3 regions of the Ornithinibacillus sp. 4-3 genome follow, and region 3 is predicted to be linked to each of the others. Evidence: riboswitches for the same ligand, from Rfam matches in the RefSeq annotation. Region 3 holds a riboswitch; each other region holds the start of a gene.

Region 1 (5,994 bases), 790 kb from region 3:
AATATAGTGAGACCAAAGATTGTTGTTCTTGGTGCTGGTTATGCTGGACTAATGACAACAAAGCAATTAACAAAAGTTTTATCCCCAGAAGAGGCGGAAATTATCCTTGTAAATAAGCATAACTACCATTATGAAACTACATGGTTACATGAAGTTGCTGCTGGTACAATTAATCATAACCAGGCTCGTGTTATGTTAAGTGATGTAGTAAGTCAGAATCGCGTGCGTTTGATTTATGATGAGGTTGAGAAGGTAGATAAGGAAGAGAAGAAAGTTGTTTTATCGAATGCTGAATTAAGTTATGACTATTTAGTTGTAGCTTTAGGATTTGAATCGAATACATTTGGTATTAAGGGAATGGAAGAGAATGCATTTGCTATTAAGGATATCGATTCTTGTCGCTTAATTCGTGAGCATATGGAATATCAATTTGCTAAGTATAATAATAATCCAGATGCTGAGGACCATAGCTTAACTATTTTAGTAGGGGGCGGTGGATTTACTGGTATCGAGCTTGTAGGTGAGCTTGCAGAACGTGTTCCTGAGCTATGTAAGAAGTATGATATTGATCGCTCTAAAGCAAAAATTATCAATGTTGAAGCTACTCCTTCTATTTTGCCTGGCTTTGATGAAGAGTTAATTACATATGCAAAGCAATCTTTAGAAGCTCGTGGCGTTGAATTTCGTTTAGGGGCAATGATTAAAGAATGTACAGAAGATAGCTTTATCGTTGGTGAAGAAGCAGAAGAAATTAAAGCAGGTACAATTGTTTGGACTGGTGGAGTAACTGGTAACTCTGTTTTAGGTGCTTCAGGCTTTGAATTAAACCGTGGAAAAGTTTCTGTTACAGATGATTTACGTTTACCAGAAGATGAGAATATCTTCGTTCTAGGCGATTGTGCATGGGTTTGGAATAAGGAAGCGGATCGTCCATATCCACCAACAGCACAAATTGCACTTCAACAAGGTGTAGCAACAGCGAAGAATATTAAAGCATTAATGTACAACCAACCATTAAATAACTTTGAATTCCATGACAAAGGAACGGTTGCTTCTTTAGGTAGCACAGATGGAATGGGTTCTGTCTTTAATGGTAAAAAATTATTCGGTAAGCCAGCTGCAGTAATGAAAAAAGTAGTGGATAACCGTTCTTTATTCTTACTTGGTGGTGTAGGTTTAATTCTGCGAAAAGGTAAATTAAATCCATTTGATACGCTATAAGAGCGTGTTCAAAAAGGTCATTTCTACGGGACTTTTTGAACAACCTCTATAAAAAGTAAGCAATAAATGGCTGAATAGATTAGCTAGCATTTTCAATTAGTAAACGAAGAAAACGCTAAAGAATGGGAGGTAAACCTAAGATGAAAAACGGATTTTTTAGTTGTTTAGTATTAGGTGTTGCTGCGTTAGTAGGGTATACGATTATTACAAGAACTTTAGAAGAACAAAAAGACTTCAGATAAAAATAATCAAGGCATTGGGAGATGGTGATTCTACTCCTGATGTCTTTTTATTTGCATAATAACCGACCATTATGAAGGGACTCTCGACGCAAGCTTCTACTTTTCTGAAAAAGGGGAATCTTGTTTTATTTTATTTTCTAAGCTATAATAATGATTAGCAAAAAAAGTGTATAAAGCCTCAGGGGGAGCCATATGGCTGAGAGTGAATGTGGGAATAATCATTCAGACCCTTTGAACCTGTTAGTTAATACTAGCGTAGGGATGAGAGCTTATTTGATGGAGCAAGAGCGTAAGGAAGAACCCATCAGAAGCTTCCCTTGGCGTTGCTTTTTTTGTGGAAAAATAAAGGGAGGCATGTTTGATGAGTTCAAAGAAAGTGCTATTTCTAGTAGAGGTAGCCATTTTTACAGCACTTGCATTGGCGCTTGATCTGATTCCGTTTCTAAGCTTTAAAATTTGGGGGCAAGGTGGATCTATTTCCTTTGCGATGATACCAGTATTTATTATCGCATTCCGCTGGGGATTAAAAGGGGGATTATTATCTGGATTTTTATTTGGGATACTCCAAATCCCTTTTGGCGCTTGGATTCTAACACCGTTGCAAGGTTTTATTGAATATGGATTAGCTTTTACCGTCATAGGCTTCGCAGGAGTATTTGCAAAACAAATTCAACAAGCTGTGAAGGATGGAAGAGCCGGAAAATATTTCACGTATATTTTGCTAGGCGTATTATTAGGAACTACCTTACGATTTATTGGGCATTTTATAGCAGGAGTTGTATTTTTTGAAAGGTTTATGCCAGAGAATTTTACAAATATCTGGTTCTATTCCTTTGTATATAATTTCTCTTATTTATTCCCTTGCTTTATTATTTGTAGCGTCGCTGTCTTTTTCTTGTTTTATAAACAACCACGTACTTTATTAAATACAGCATCTTAATATTTGTATACTCACTTCTTCCATGAAGTGAGTTTTTTGTATTGAAAACAAGTCCTAACAACATTTGAAAAATGGTCACCTAACCACTGACATTCGCATAGATTATAGCATTCTATGTAGAAAGGAAGAAACCTATGGATTTGTTGTTTTCACATTGGTTATATGCTGCATTTACGCTAATAATAATTATTACAATGATTTTTAGGAAAGGTGTAGTTTTACCAACATTAATAGGGACATTTTTGGTTGGATGGGTTTATAAAGGAAATATTGTAGATGGATTTACTTCTATATTTCAGGCTAATTTAGTTGCTGCAACTGAATTATTTAATATTTTCTTAATCATTACATTTATGATGGCATTACTTCATTCCTTACGAGATATTGGAGCTGATCAGAAGATGGTTCAGCCGATTCAGAAGGTAATGATTAATGGTCATGTTTCCTTTTTTGTATTAATTGCTGTAACGTACGTTATTTCCCTTTTCTTCTGGCCTACTCCTGCTGTTCCACTGATTTGTGCATTATTGGTTCCAGCTGCTGTTCGTTCTGGTTTACCAATTATGACAGCTGCTGTCGGAGTAGCACTAGCTGGGCAAGGAATGGCTTTATCATCAGACTATATTATTCAAGTAGCGCCAAGTATCTCTGCCGCATCAGCAGGATTAGATACAAGCATTGTTGCTGATAAAGCATTTATTCTGTCACTTATTACTGGAGGTATTGCGATTTTCCTTGCTTATTTCATGTATCGTAAAGGAATTCGTAGTAAAAATCATCCAGATAGTGAATTAGAATTACAGGCAATACAAGAGGAAGAGGATATGCAAAAAAGGGAAAGTACGATTAAAAACTTTACCTTTTGGAGTAAACTCTTTGCGATTCTCGTACCATTGACTTTAACAGCAGTAGTTGTTTATATGATCTATACAAAATTGGCATATGGAAGAACAGGTGGTTTAGAAGGTGGCGATGGTGCAGCGTTTATTGGTGGAGTTGCAGTTATTCTCCTTGTCCTTTCTACAATTGCGTTTGGTAGACAACATGCATTAGATTATGTAAGTAATCATATTACTAATGGATTTATGTTTGCATTTAAGGTGATGGGCCCAGTTATTCCAATTGCAGGATTCTTCTTTTTAGGAAGTAATGAATTCTCAGGGAAAATTTTGGGAATAGAAGAATCTCCACCTGCATTTTTATTTGATCTTGTTGAATCTGCTCAACAATTTATTCCACAAAGTGCTCTTTTCGCTGGTATCAGTTTATTAATCATTGGGATCATAACGGGATTAGATGGCTCAGGATTTTCAGGCTTACCGTTAACAGGAGCTTTAGCAGCTACATTAGAAACTAATGGAATGGATGCTAGTACACTTGCAGCGATTGGGCAAATGGGAGCGGTATGGACTGGCGGCGGAGCAATTATTGCTTGGTCCTCACTAATCGCTATTGCCGGTTTCTGTGGAGTATCTGTCATGGAGTTAGTAAGGAAAAATTTTATACCTGTTATCATAGGTCTTGTTGCAAGCACGCTTATTGCTGTGTTCTTTTTATAAAAATTTTCTTCTATGTAAGTAAGAAATTTCAACTTCTTACTTACATAGATTATCGATTTTTAATGGACAGGCTTGGGTTCAAGATCATGGATAAAAGGTAAAATGGAAGTTATAATAAATGAGTATTTTTATCTTTAAAAAGAGGTAGGTGTGTTGAGATGAAAAAAGCAGCACCATTTTTGATGTTTCAGGGAAATGCAGAAGAGGCAATTAACTTTTACGTAGATAAATTTAAGGAAGCAGAACTTAAAAGTATGACTTACTATCAGGCAAATGGAGCGGGAACAGAAGGAGAGGTAGCAAGTGCTGTCTTCGCTGTTAAAGGACAGGAATTTATGAGCTTTGATAGTCCAATTAAGCATCAATTTGATTTCACACCGTCCTTTTCTGTTTTCATTACTTGTGAATCAGAGGATGAAATAGATACATTATATGCTAAATTGTTAGAAGATGGACATCCATTAATGCCGATTGGGGCTTATGGTTTTAGTAAGAAATTTGGCTGGGTGAATGATCGTTTTGGTGTTTCCTGGCAATTGAATCTAGAGTAATAAATAAAAAGATGCAAAAAATTCAAAGATAAAAAGGGGGCTACATCATGAAACAGCTTTTTATTAAACAAAAGGTCTTCAGTCTAGGTGAGAAGTTTACGGTTAAGGACGAACAAGAGAATGATGTATATTTTGTGGAAGGTAGCTTTATGCAGATTCCAAAGGTATTCTCCATTATGAATGAAATACGAGATGAAGTTGCACATATTACAAAAAAAGTGTTTACCTTTTTGCCGAAATTTGAAGTTGAGGTTGATGGGCGAAATATCTTAACCATTAAGAAAGAGCTCTCCTTTTTAAAGGCACGCTATTCGATTGAAGCAGCAGATATTGAAGTACAGGGTAATTGGTGGGATATGGATTTTCAAATCATACATCAAGGTGAAGTCATTGGGCAAGTAAAGAAAGAATGGTTTACTATAGCTGATAGCTACACGGTTCAAGTAGTGGATGAAGAGATGGAAGCTATCGTTATTGCAATTGTTGTGGCTATTGATTGTGTGAAAGCAGATCAATCATCTTCAGCCTCTGTCAATAATTTCTAAGCATATCCTTTTTTCTTATGAATGTGTGTTTTCTTATATGAATGCAAAAATCCAGCGAATGAACCAAGATGCTCATTTGCTGGATTTATTGTTACTCACTATCATTTTGTACAGTTGGTGGAATGGTTGGCCACATTGGAGTAATGCTAAGGCTATTTAAGTTTACTTTAAAAGCGAAGACATCATATCGATAGTAAAAAATGATTTTCTCGACAAGTTGATTATCTGTACTATAGGTTAAGCGAGATGCCTTCAGCAGAGGAGAGTCTTGTTGAACATTGAGTATTTTGCCAAGTTCTTCACTTGCGGGACATGCTTCAATTGCCTGTTCTGCTTGACTGAGCTTGATTCCTAATTTGTTTTCAAGTAATTCATAAATTGTATAATGTTCAAGTTCTTGATTACTTAAATGTTTGCCTAGTTCCCAAGGAATATATGCTTTTGCTAAGGCGATAGGTTTCTTTTCCACGAAATGAACTCTCTCAATTGCCAAGGTATCAATTTTTTTAGTTGTTTCTTTCACTAGAAAGCTATCTTCAGTCTGTTGTTTTTTCATTTTAATAATTTTTACTTCAGGGTCGTAGCCGCTTTTCTTAATAATATCAGATAGGCTTTGTAGCTCGTCTAACGTTTGTTCTACTTTTTCTTGTCTCACATATGTACCTTTACCTTGACTAGTCACTACAAGACCTTCATTTTCTAGTACTTCAATTGCTTTTCGAATGGTTATTTTACTGACGTTAAATCGCTCTTCTAGCTCTTTTTGAGTCCCAATTCTTTTTCCAGGTTGAATTACTTCAGAGAAGATATCCTTCTTTAATGTTTCTGCGATTTGAAGATAGAGTGCAATTGGGTTTTCTCTTGAGATAGTCATTAATACCAACTCCTACAAATTACAAGTAAATACAGCGACGTATATGTTCCTATGCTAATTTA
Region 2 (5,994 bases), 1.3 Mb from region 3:
GGAAGCCCTGCTGGAATCTTTAAATGCCATAGTGTTTGCATCTGACTTGCATGGATTAATCGAAACAAATCAAGCTGTTGTTGATTAACTTGGCGGACAGCACTTGCTGTTGCTTCAAGCAATGGGAAGAAACAAATTAAAGCTGTAATCACTATTTTTGAAGTCATCCCATAACCAAACCACAGCATAAATAATGGAGCTAATGCTATTTTAGGAATCGCTTGGGAGATAACAATATAGGGAAAAGATACCTTCCTTAAAAATTCATTCTCTCCTATTAGAATCCCAAGTCCCACACCAAAAACAATACCAATAAATAAACCAAGCATAACTTCTGTCAATGTTGTTAATAAATGAGGAAGAAAATCGCCACTTACAATACCTTCTTGTAATTTCAAAAACACTGCAGTTGGATTCGGTAAAATAAGATTTGATAGTCCTCGCGCAAGATATTCCCACACAATAATTAATAAAATTCCAAGAATAACAGATGTTATTGCTGCATTCTTACGCATAGATACTACCTTCTAACGACTGTCTAATCTCTCGACAATAATCATGAAATTGTTTTGAATTTCGTCGATTTGTATTATTTTCCTCATATATAGGTGTCTTGCCATCATAAATAAAAGCACCATTTTCCATAACACCAACCCGATGTGCTAAAAAAGCAGCTTCTGCAATATCATGGGTAACAAATAGCATTGCTAGTTTTTTCTTCTCATTTAAATAAAGTAATTCATTTTGTAATTCTTCCTTTGTCATTAAGTCCAGTGCCGCAAAAGGTTCATCACAAAAAAGTAAGGTAGGCTTGGTAATTAATGCTCGTGCAATTGCTACTCTACTTTTTTGACCACCTGAAAGTGTTAATGGATAACGTTTTGCTAAATTAGGAATTCGCAACATCTGAAGTAGCTCTTCTGCATATGCATAATCCTTTGCTTCTATTTTTCGTTGCAGCTGAATTGGCAATAAAATATTATCTATTACTCTTTTCCACGGTAGTAATGTCGCATCTTGAAATACAAAACCAATATCTGAAAGTGGATTATTTACTAGATTTTGCTGATGTAGCACCTGTCCTGCTGTTGGTATTTTTAATCCGGCTGCTATTTGAAGTAGTGTTGTTTTACCACTTCCACTTCTTCCAAGCCAGCAATGAATTTCACCCGGAGGCAATACCCAATTTATTTTTTCTAAAGAGAAAGCTCTCTGTTCATATTGAAATGAAACATCTTGCAATTCTAATTCCATCATTTTGTATTCCCCCTAATCTGTATATGTATTTAAAGCTTCTAAATCTCTAATTGTAGCTGGATCAATATCAATTAATTGGACAAGCTCTCTTAGTAATGAATAACCATCCTGATGCCAACCGGGATGAAGCTTTGTCATCCTGCCTATACTGGTTACTCTTGTTATTCCATATCTACTGAACGCTGTTGCTACAGCAAATAAATTTTCTACAGATGCACCAACACCAACTGTTTGCAAAATATCACGTTTATCCTGAAGTACATCTAACACTTCTTGCCAATCATCTACTGCAATTACATGAACCGTCCGAGATAATGGGGATGGCTCTAAGCTAAGTTTTTCTTCATACGCTACCATCCAAGCACTTACTTTAGAAGAGAAAACCTGAGCAGATTCTTGCCATTCTTTCGCATCACGCCAAGCAATTCTTTCACTTGCCTCTTCCATAGAGAGCTTACGCAATGGATAACGTTCTTCATATACTTGCAATTTCCTTGCTAATAATTCTGCCCATTCCTTTGGTGTTGTTCGCCCCCTGCGTTCTACAAAAAAGGTTTGTGGAGAATAACAGCCTTGTTGATCATAACGAACAATATCTAATGCTGCTTGATCTGCAAATTTTTCACTCTTTTGATGATCTAATGCTTCACGCAGTAATAAGCCAAAGCTTAATTTATGACCGAAAGAAATAAAGCGAGTAGGTGCTACTATTTGAGCTTGTAAGTTAATAATAGTTTGATTCGTTCCATAACCTACCACAACATCAGATGCTCTAAATAAAGCTTTTTCACGTGCTTGATCCCCTCCTTGCCATGAAACAATTGCCATTGCATTAGCTAGACGTGGTTCTACTTCTGCTAAAACTTGGCAGAATAAACCGATGAAAAAAGGTTCTGCACTAGCAACTTTCCCAACTACTCCACCTTTTACTAAAAGGCTTGCAATGAAACTCCAAAGTGGTAATCCTGGTACATTACCTGCCCATATATGTGTTGTTAATTGCGGAGAAATTGCTTTTGTAAATCCACCATGTGAAGTCGGTTCAAATTGATCTAATATGTGAGGCTGCTGAAAATTAACATTTAACCAGCGACGTAATTCATGCTCACGAAAGGTTTGCAAAGATTGTGTAAGCCCTAAACGCACCACTTCAGCGTTATATCCTGTAATAATCGGTAACAGCTTTTCAGCTTTTTGCCGAAGTGGATGTGTACGATCTAATAATAGATGGACAGTCTTATCAATTGCCTTCATCAAATCAGTTGTATGCAAACATTGAATTGGTGATGCTTTGATCATTTTCGTGAGCTGAGTTAACTGTTCAGAGCTAGGATATGGCATATGAATTTCTAATTCTTCTTCTCCTTGTTGAAAAGTAAGCACACGATTTGCTATATCCATTGTTCTTGCTTCTGGAGGTAGATATCCACCATATTCAATCATTTTCATGATTCTTTCTCCTCTAACCATTCTTTTGCAGACAAGGAACAGCCTTTAGGTTCTGCATTTGCTTGTCTACCAAGTAATTCAAATCCTGTATCCCTTTCGATCGCTAAATCACTTGTTTGGACTGCTGGAACAGAATGAATATTAGCTAAATCAATATGCACCAATATACCTACCTCCCCTTTAGGTACTTCTTCTCCTGTAATCGGATCGACGACTTTAAAACGAAGCCAATGTGGCGCCTGTTTAATACTTGGTTGATTTTTAGTAATTTTCGCATAATACTGTGTAGATAATTCTGTCATTCCATACATATTAATAAGATTTTCTATATTCACATGGAATATTTGCGCAAGCTTATTGTAAAACACATTTTCTTCTAAGGTACGAGAGAAACTTTTAAAACCACCTGTATCGAAAATTAGACTATCTGCATGTAGAGGAAGTGATTCTCCTTGCTCCTCTAATGCATCAAATAAATGAACAAAACTATAGCTAGCACCAAGTACAATTACTGGAATATTAGCATGCTCCTTTATCCACCTCATAAATGCTTCTAGTTGTAATCCATTTTTTGTGACAAAATGTCGTGAATCTTCTGTACCGAAATGTTTGCGGTGTAATTCTAAATAATGAGCAAGCGAAGAATTAGGCATTTCTTGTACATTAGGAAATAAAATTGCCATTGGACGGATTTCGTCACTAACAAATTCTCGAAAGCTTCTTAAGGCAGAAAGATCATATATTTCTAAATCCGCATGATAATGCTTTCCCTGCTTTCCACTTGTTGTTCCACTTGTCATAAATACACGTGCACATTCCTTCTCCGGAACAGTACTTAGAAATGTGTTTTTAAAAGCTTCTGTCGATACACTCGGAATATCCTTCCACGTTTGAACTTGTAGAATTCCGATTCCTTTTCTCCTACAATATTGTTGATAAGCATTATTCTTCCTATATAAATGCTTGAAAAGATCTATGGCAAGTTCATTAAAGTTTTGCTCACTTGCTGCTGGTTTCTCGATAAATGTTTGAATTGCCTGTTTCATTATGCATTCCTCCTAAAAATAAACACAATAAAAAGCACCCTAGCTATACGAAGCCTAGGGTGCATACAATTTTATGTAAAAATAAAATACTTTTCCTGTATGTTCCCTACGCTGGTATCAACCAGATCAGGTTCTAAGGGTCTGTATCTTACGGATATTATCTCAACCAGCAACACTGGTCCCCCCACATGTTTATTCAATTATTACCTCTAACTCTGCCATAGTTTTCATATTTTTTCAATATAGAATAGCCACATTATTTTTTCACAGCCAAGAAATAACATATTCCACCAATCATCCAAAATGGCTCCCAAAATACTAAACGCCAAAATGTTGCATGTGTATCTAAGTCAAATTCTAAAAGACCAAATGCGCTCATGGAAATGGTAATAAAATTTAATAAGCCATATAAAAACAAGAAAATTCCAGCTGCTTTTGTCACAAAATAAAATACTTTAATAATAATAGGATTACGCCAAGATATAAGTAATAATGATAACCAGATAGCTCCTAGCAATTTTACAAATCCAGTAAGCCATACAATCACAATGAAAGAAGGCTCCGGATCAAGCGACATTTCATATATGGCTCCTCCAAGAGATCTTACTCCTACCATACCACCCATCGCCCAGTAAAAACTCATTGCTGCAAAGATAATCGTCCAAAATATTCCGAGCGTAATAAAGGTTCGATTGCGTTTGAAATCAAAATTTTGTTTCATTCTACGCCCTCCCTTCTATACTACTCAATCAAACTCATTGTAAAAAATCAAGCTGTAACATAAGACCCGTTTTTTACGTCTTATCAAAAAGGAGGGTTTAAAAATGAGGTATATTTTATTTTTATTGATCTATTTATTTGTGTATGGCATATACAACACGGGTGACGAAAAAAGTGAATATACTTATGAGGAAGATGTTATTCAATCTGGAATTGAAGCTGAAGTACTAGCGTTTGAGTTGGAGGAAGCCAAAGAACAGGCAAATCTAATTGCTGAAATTACCATTATGGATAAAGTAAAAGAAACAGATAAGGAAATTGGTATGCCTTATACCGTTTTTCAGGCACAGATTAATCAGGTGTTCAAAGGAAGTGCAAATCCAGTAATTACTATCAAGCAAGATGGAACTAGTGAAGTGCTAGTTAATTCTGTCGAACCTTTTGCTAAGGGAGAAAAATATATTTTGTTTTTAAAAGAGACAATGAAAATAGATGCTGACTACTGGATCATTGGTGAACAAACAGGTGTTTTTTAAGTAGATAATGAAGAAATTTATCTCAAATTTCCTCTTTCCAATGTAGATGATTTGGGAATTTCATATGATCTTATTGAAGATGCTGAAGGTTGGGAGATACAAATTTTTGATAAAGTAAGATTTATTGAAATTATTGAGGATTAATTGCTATTTTAAGTCATACTTCCTTGTTTTGAGAAACTATTCTATATGAAATTCAATTATAGGATGTATTACCCCATTTGCGGTTGAAACAGTTTTCTCTACACGATATTTCCCCAATTCGTATTCATGTTGCTCCGGATATAATTCAATCGTAAATGGATGAGCTTCATTAGCAGGAAGATGAATTTCAACATCCTCCACATTTAGCGATAATGGTACTTCTTTCCATTCACTATCCATATAATGTTCAATTACATAATAATTGCTTGTGGTTAGATCAACTGAAGTATTGTTTTGCAGTTCGATTTCTAACTTTTCTAGGGTGGAGGATAAAACTGTTATGGAAAGATTTTCTGAATCAAATATTGGTTGTGGGATGGAAATTGATTTAGGAGCTTCTTTATTACAGGCTACTATAGTAAGAAATGTGCAAAATAACATGAGTAGAGAAATTTTCTTCATAAATCTACACCTCCATATTATCAAAAAAGATGGAATCAATGCTTGCTCTCATCTCTTTCCATCATTAATTCTACCTAGTATTCAGTATAGTTTTCAATACTTACTTTAAGTATAGCGTCTAAACCCCTATATAACAACGCTACAGAATAGGCATGCCTTTAAAATTGTATAAGAATCTTTCCATTTTTGACGCTGGAAGAAAATGAAATTCACTACAAATCATATTTGAAAAAACTACAACGTCTATTCCAACTTCATTATGAAAGAATTAAATCTACTTTTTAGAATTAAATTTTTCTATATCAGGGTTTTTGATAAAAATATAAAATTCAATATCCAATTCCCTTCCCCCTTTGTGAAAGAGCTATATATCTACTTGT
Region 3 (5,994 bases):
CATATGATTCTATTACAGATGAAGAAGCATTAGAGGCATTCCAATTCCTATCCAAAACAGAGGGTATCATTCCAGCATTAGAAAGTGCCCATGCAGTTGCTTATGCGGTGAAATTGGCAAAAGAGATGGACCCAAGTCAGAAAATCGTTATTTGTCTATCTGGACGCGGAGATAAAGATGTTGCACAAGTCAAAGATATATTGGGAGGAATCAAACATGGGTAAAATGCATATTGATCAAACCTTTCAAGAAAAATTAGCTGCAAACTCAAAATTATTTATTCCATATATTATGGCTGGAGATAGTGGGCTAGATCAGCTGAATGAACAAATCGCTTTTCTAGAAGAATGTGGTGTATCAGCGATTGAGCTTGGTATTCCCTTTTCTGATCCAGTTGCAGATGGTCCAACAATTCAAGCTGCTGGACAACGCGCATTAAAAGCTGGAACAACTTTATCAGGTGTTTTAAAAGAACTAGAAAAATCTAAAGAAACACGCCATGTACCAATTATACTAATGACTTATATTAACCCTATTTTCCGCTATGGCTCTGCTAAGTTTGCTGAGAATTGTGCAGCTGCTGGAGTAGATGGTGTTATTATTCCTGACGTGCCAATGGAAGAAGAATTACTTCTTTCAGAAAGCTTAAAGGAAAACGATATTGCCTTTATTCGATTAGCTGCTCTAACCAGTACAAAAGAAAGAATTCAGGCAATAGCAGAACGTTCTGAAGGCTTCCTATATGCAGTCTCTGTCACAGGAACAACAGGAGCTAGAACAACCCATAAGGATGGAGTAGGAGATTATCTAGCATCATTAAAACAAGCTAGCTCCGTTCCTGTACTTGCCGGATTTGGTGTCTCCTCTATTGAGCAAGCACATGCATTAAGCAAGCATTGTGACGGTGTTATTGTAGGAAGTACCATCGTAAGTCTTCTTCATGAAGGAAAAAGAGAAGAAATAACAGAGCTCATTCAAGGATCTATTGCTAAATAGGATAACTTTACTTTTTTAAAATATTTCGTTAGGATTATATGTAGTTATAAATGAATATTTCCACACTAGGGGAGCTTCTAGCTGAGAAGAAAACTTTCTGACCCTTATAACCCGAACTAGGTAATACTAGCGTGGGGAAGTGTAGTCAAAATGATACGTATCATTGCATACATTAAGACTGCCCTTTTCCAAGGCGCAGTCTTTTATTTTCTTTCAGCAGAATACTTCTTCCTCTATAGCTAGTGGACAAGTAAATCTCTGGCAAATATCACAGATGTTAATAGAAAAATCTAGAGATCATTATGCCAAAACATCATTATTTATTAATTTTAAAGGAGGATTTTTAACATGGAATTAACTTGTGGTACAAGTAAAATTGCAGGTGCTAGTTTTTCAATTTATCCAATGAGTGATGACTTTGTGGATATTATTTTAAATGCATTAAAAGAGGTCGATACTTCCAAAGTATGGGTAGAGACAGATGATGTTACAACAACTGTTCGCGGGAAGCTTGTACATGTATTTGATGTGACAGCTGCTATGTTCCTACATGCTGCTAAAACAGGAAAGCATGTAGGTTTACAGGTAACTTATTCACTTGGTTGCCCTGGTGACTCTACTGGTGATGTATTTATGGCTGAAGATGATGTTCGTCTCAATCAACCTAACTTTGCAGATTTAAAACAATATGTAGCTGCAAAATTTTCGCTTTACCCTTTAGGTGGTGGGCAATATATGGATATTATTTATAGCCAAATTGAGGCAATGAGAGCATATGTTGAGGTGTCAAAAGCACATTATTCTACCCGTTTACATGGGGAAGCTGTTGATGTATTTAAAGGACTCGAATCTGTATTCCAAGCAACTGTTGATGGCGGTTCAAGCCATACTGTGATGACTGTTTCTATCTCTGCAAATAGCCCATCGCATGTAGAATAAAAAGAGTTAGAGTTGGCTTATCAATGTAGTAAGCCAACTCTAACTCTTTTATGGTAGTTCTATAACATCTTGATTTTTTATCCTATTTTCTAGATTTCATCCATTCATTTTGTACGATTATTCGGCTATTCCACATTCATTTTTGTAAATAAAACTGCCCAAACTTTGCTATGTCTGTAGAAAATTGAATGCCTCCCCAGTGTGATTTCCATCTGAATTGGTATCCTATAATCCTTAATCTTTAAACCTCTAATAAACGTAGTTCTAAGCCCCTTCTGCAATCACTTTATCGTTTCTGACGAGCATGAAACTAATGTAATTCAAGTTTTCCTCTTCCACAGCATCTAAAAAAGATAATATCGCTTTAGACGAAATTCCTTCATCTTCAGAAGTACTTCGATATAGTTGATTTTCATTGTTCAATTCATTATTCTTCCATCTTACGTACATTCCAAAGAATCAACGAGTCCATCCACTCTAATCCCTCTATCGTATCTCTATATGCATAAAGCGCATTACCATCTCCAACTTTTATGATTGGTCGATAATCTATAAACCATCTTTGTAAATCATCATACAATTTTTGCGCGCCTTCTAGATTAGGCTGGCTCCATATCTCATCTAACAAGGCATCGAGCTCTGGGCTATCTGTCCACCCCGAAAAGCTACTGTTCATGAACAGTAATGAAGTTGGTTCAGGTCTTGGAGTATCAGACTTAGTATAGAGATCATATGCATTCTCATCTTCACGTAATTCGGAAACGGTAGCAGAATCATATACTGCTAATTTTGCATTCATTCCTAGTTTTTCGAGCTGTTCTTGAAGGACAACAGCTGAATTATAGATATAGTCATGATCTCTTCCCGTCAAAATAGTGATTTCTTCACCATTATATCCCGCTTCCTCCAGAAGCTCCTTAGCATAATCTATATCATTTTGGTTGTACCTATCTTTTCCATAATCACTGTACCACTGTTCCTCTTGATGAGACATCATCAAATTATGACTGAGGTTATAATACTCTGGATCTGTAAAAGAGGCCATCAAAATATCCTCATTATTTAATCCAATTGCTATAGCTTCCCTGGCGATTGGATTTGCAAATAATCCTTTCTTTTTGTTAAAGTAAATACTTAATCTGTTGTCAGATGCCGAATCTATCTTGATATTTTCATTATTTTTTAACTGATCCAAACCATCTATAGGAAGACTTGAAGCAATATCATACTCACCAGACATTAAGCCAGACATCGTCGTATGAGAATCAGGAGTATAATGTAAGTACAAATCATTTACAAGTGCCTCTTTTTTACCATATAACCCATCTGCCGGTTCGTTAATCGGTTGATAATCTTCAAATCGTGTTAGGTGAATATACTGATCTTGTTTCCATTCTTCAAATTTGAACGGACCAGTTCCAATATACTCATTAATACTTTCCTCACCCGCACTTTCCACAATTTCTTTCGGCATAATTGAAGGCAAGTTAGCACCATTAAATGCTAAGACAGCGAGAGTAATTGAAACTGGTTCAACAAGTTCCAAACTAGCTGTATAATCATCAACCTTTATAAATTCAGCTCCCTCAAAGGTTTCTTTCCCGGTGCCAGATAGTTTTAGCCATCTATTCATGGAAGCCACAACATCATCTGCATCCATCTCCTCACCAGTATGGAATAAAACTCCTTTTCGTAAATTAAAGGTAATTGTTTTTCCATCCTCACTCTCTTCCCATGATTCAGCTAACATTGGCTTGACATTATAATCTAAATCAAATGTGACTAGCGTTTCAAATATATTTCTCGTTACTTCAATAGTGGATCGTGCAGTAGTAAGATGGTTATCTAATGATGGAGGTTGTGAAGGAAAGGCCACATTTAGTTCTCCTTTTATTTCTTTTGGGTCTTCTTTCTCATTATTGCTTGAAGTCGAATTTGAACATGCAATCAATGCCATTGATAACAATAAAATAAATAGTAATTTAAACACACTTAAATACTTAATCTTTTATACCCCCTCATATCTACACTTGTAATTCTTATGCCTCTAAAATAAGCTTTCTAGATAAGTTAAATAGCACAAAAAACATTCACCTCCCTCAACAGTTTTTCAGGAAATTTAGTTAATGAAAATCATCCTTTATGCAGCTTATTTAGCATTTTACTTAGTTTATTAATACGCAAAATTTTTCCTAATTTTGGGTGCCAGATATTATATAAACTATATTGAATAGAAAACATTAAATAATGATTTATCTAACATTCTGGACTAGTGTTATTTTTACTCTATTACGATGGTTCATCATCCGCTAAATCATTCATTACATTACAACTTGCCTCAATTCCTTTGAAGAATAAATCGACATTCATATTTTCATTTGGTGCATGATTGTCTTCATCTGCGTTAGCATAAGGTACACTTATCGATGGTTTGTTAAGCACATCTGTAAAGATGTTGTTTGGGCCTGAAGAACCTGCTGCTAGGAAAATCAAAGCTTTTTGTTCATATGTTTTTTCAATCGATTTAATAACAGCTTGTACAACAGGTAAATCAGTGGGAATACGCGATGGAGGAAATGAGCCTTCTCCACTTACTTTTATATCAGGTGCTATTTTTTGAATATGATTTTTGATTTTATTGAAAATATCTCTAGGATCTTGATCCGCTACTAGCCTAACATCAAGTCTTACTGTTGCAGTGCTTGGAATAATGGTTTTATGACCTTCACCCATATATCCGCTTGCTATACCATTAATATTAAATGTTGGGACAACTGATTTATTTTTAAAATAGGTTTCACCATCCATGTCTAAATGTTTTAAACCATAAGTTTTTGCTTTTTCATCTGCATCAAAATAATTGGAACGAATAATTTCTAAATCTCTTTCGCTTAATGCTCGAACATCATCATAAAATCCTTCAACTTGAACAGTACCATCTGGTGTACGCAACGCGCTTAATAAATCAATTAATTTCCAAGCAGGGTTTGGTACTATATTTCCTTTATTTCCAGAATGATGGTCACGGTCCGCACCTGTAGCTGTTAACTCTAAAGATACCATCCCCCGTCCGCCCAAATTAATGATTGGTGCACCACTACTATCAAGTGGACCATCTGAACGATAAATTAAATCTGCTTGTAACATTTCTTTATGCTTTACCATAAAAGGTTTTAAATTAGGGCTCCCATTCTCTTCTTCACCGTCAAAAATGAATTTTAAATTAATTGGGATAGATCCTTGAAGGTCTAATAAGGTTTTCACAGCCAAAATATGGGCTAATAATTGTCCCTTATTATCGCCAACACCGCGTGCGTAAATTTTATTATTACGAATAATGGGCTTAAATGGCGGTGAAATCCATTTATCAAGTGGTTCTGGTGGTTGAACATCATAATGACCATAGATTAAAAGCGTAAACTCATTTTCTGGTGACATTAAATCTCCATATACAAATGGGTGGCCATTAGATTCCATTATCTTTACATTTTCAATTCCTGCTTTTTTCATTATTCCTTGCAATAAATCAGCACATTCTTTTATTCCTATATTTTGAGAACTGATACTGGGTTGCTTTAATAAAGTAAATAAAACATCTATAAATTCCTTTTGGTTTTTATTTATGTATTTTTTTATTTGCTCCCTATTAGTCATTTTATCCCGCCTTTGTAAAATACTCTGAATCATTCAAATGGTTAGATGAGTTAATTTGTAAACCATTTATCAAGTTACTTCATCTTTATAAAGGTACAATTACTTTTATGAATGTATGCTTCTTACTTATCCCATCCCTTATACAAAAATCTTTCTCCGTTCGTTTAATTTTAATTTTAATATTCTGATAAAACAAATTAAATTTAATTATCTGATATCATAAAAAGATTTTATATATTATTCGAATATCACCAATAGATTATTTGCCCCCCTCATTCTTTCCCCCTCAAAAAAAGAGAGTATAGAACATTTATCAATGTCTATACTCCTACAGGTTATTTATGGGTTGAGAAAAATCCGCTGTCAATCATCAGCGTTGTACTTTATTTATATGCTCCTTTTTCT

What was found. A riboswitch is a leader RNA that binds a small molecule or an ion and turns the genes downstream of it on or off. The one in region 3 is predicted to bind thiamine pyrophosphate.
Region 1: linked by a shared signal. The riboswitch ahead of thiT (energy-coupled thiamine transporter ThiT) and the one ahead of AB4Y30_RS02485 (YkoF family thiamine/hydroxymethylpyrimidine-binding protein) in region 3 are both predicted to bind thiamine pyrophosphate.
Region 2: linked by a shared signal. The riboswitch ahead of AB4Y30_RS08530 (long-chain fatty acid--CoA ligase) and the one ahead of AB4Y30_RS02485 (YkoF family thiamine/hydroxymethylpyrimidine-binding protein) in region 3 are both predicted to bind thiamine pyrophosphate.

Annotation. Positions count from the first base shown of each region.
Region 1 covers NZ_CP162599.1:1,282,701-1,288,694, forward strand. Annotated here, with positions in the region: gene AB4Y30_RS06230 (NAD(P)/FAD-dependent oxidoreductase) at 1-1,221, shown strand, start outside; TPP riboswitch at 1,635-1,742, shown strand; gene thiT (energy-coupled thiamine transporter ThiT) at 1,825-2,403, shown strand; gene AB4Y30_RS06240 (hypothetical protein) at 2,538-3,962, shown strand; gene AB4Y30_RS06245 (VOC family protein) at 4,121-4,513, shown strand; gene AB4Y30_RS06250 (LURP-one-related/scramblase family protein) at 4,561-5,058, shown strand; gene AB4Y30_RS06255 (GntR family transcriptional regulator) at 5,150-5,932, opposite strand.
Region 2 covers NZ_CP162599.1:1,765,533-1,771,526, reverse strand. Annotated here, with positions in the region: gene AB4Y30_RS08545 (ABC transporter permease) at 1-515, opposite strand, end outside; gene AB4Y30_RS08540 (ABC transporter ATP-binding protein) at 508-1,257, opposite strand; gene AB4Y30_RS08535 (acyl-CoA reductase) at 1,270-2,706, opposite strand; gene AB4Y30_RS08530 (long-chain fatty acid--CoA ligase) at 2,703-3,752, opposite strand; TPP riboswitch at 3,839-3,948, opposite strand; gene AB4Y30_RS08525 (DUF3995 domain-containing protein) at 4,009-4,473, opposite strand; gene AB4Y30_RS08520 (hypothetical protein) at 4,577-5,008, shown strand; gene AB4Y30_RS08515 (immunoglobulin-like domain-containing protein) at 5,189-5,614, opposite strand.
Region 3 covers NZ_CP162599.1:491,315-497,308, reverse strand. Annotated here, with positions in the region: gene trpB (tryptophan synthase subunit beta) at 1-224, shown strand, start outside; gene trpA (tryptophan synthase subunit alpha) at 217-996, shown strand; TPP riboswitch at 1,054-1,151, shown strand; gene AB4Y30_RS02485 (YkoF family thiamine/hydroxymethylpyrimidine-binding protein) at 1,345-1,935, shown strand; gene AB4Y30_RS02480 (hypothetical protein) at 2,200-2,358, opposite strand; gene AB4Y30_RS02475 (ABC transporter substrate-binding protein) at 2,363-3,811, opposite strand; gene AB4Y30_RS02470 (M20/M25/M40 family metallo-hydrolase) at 4,225-5,589, opposite strand.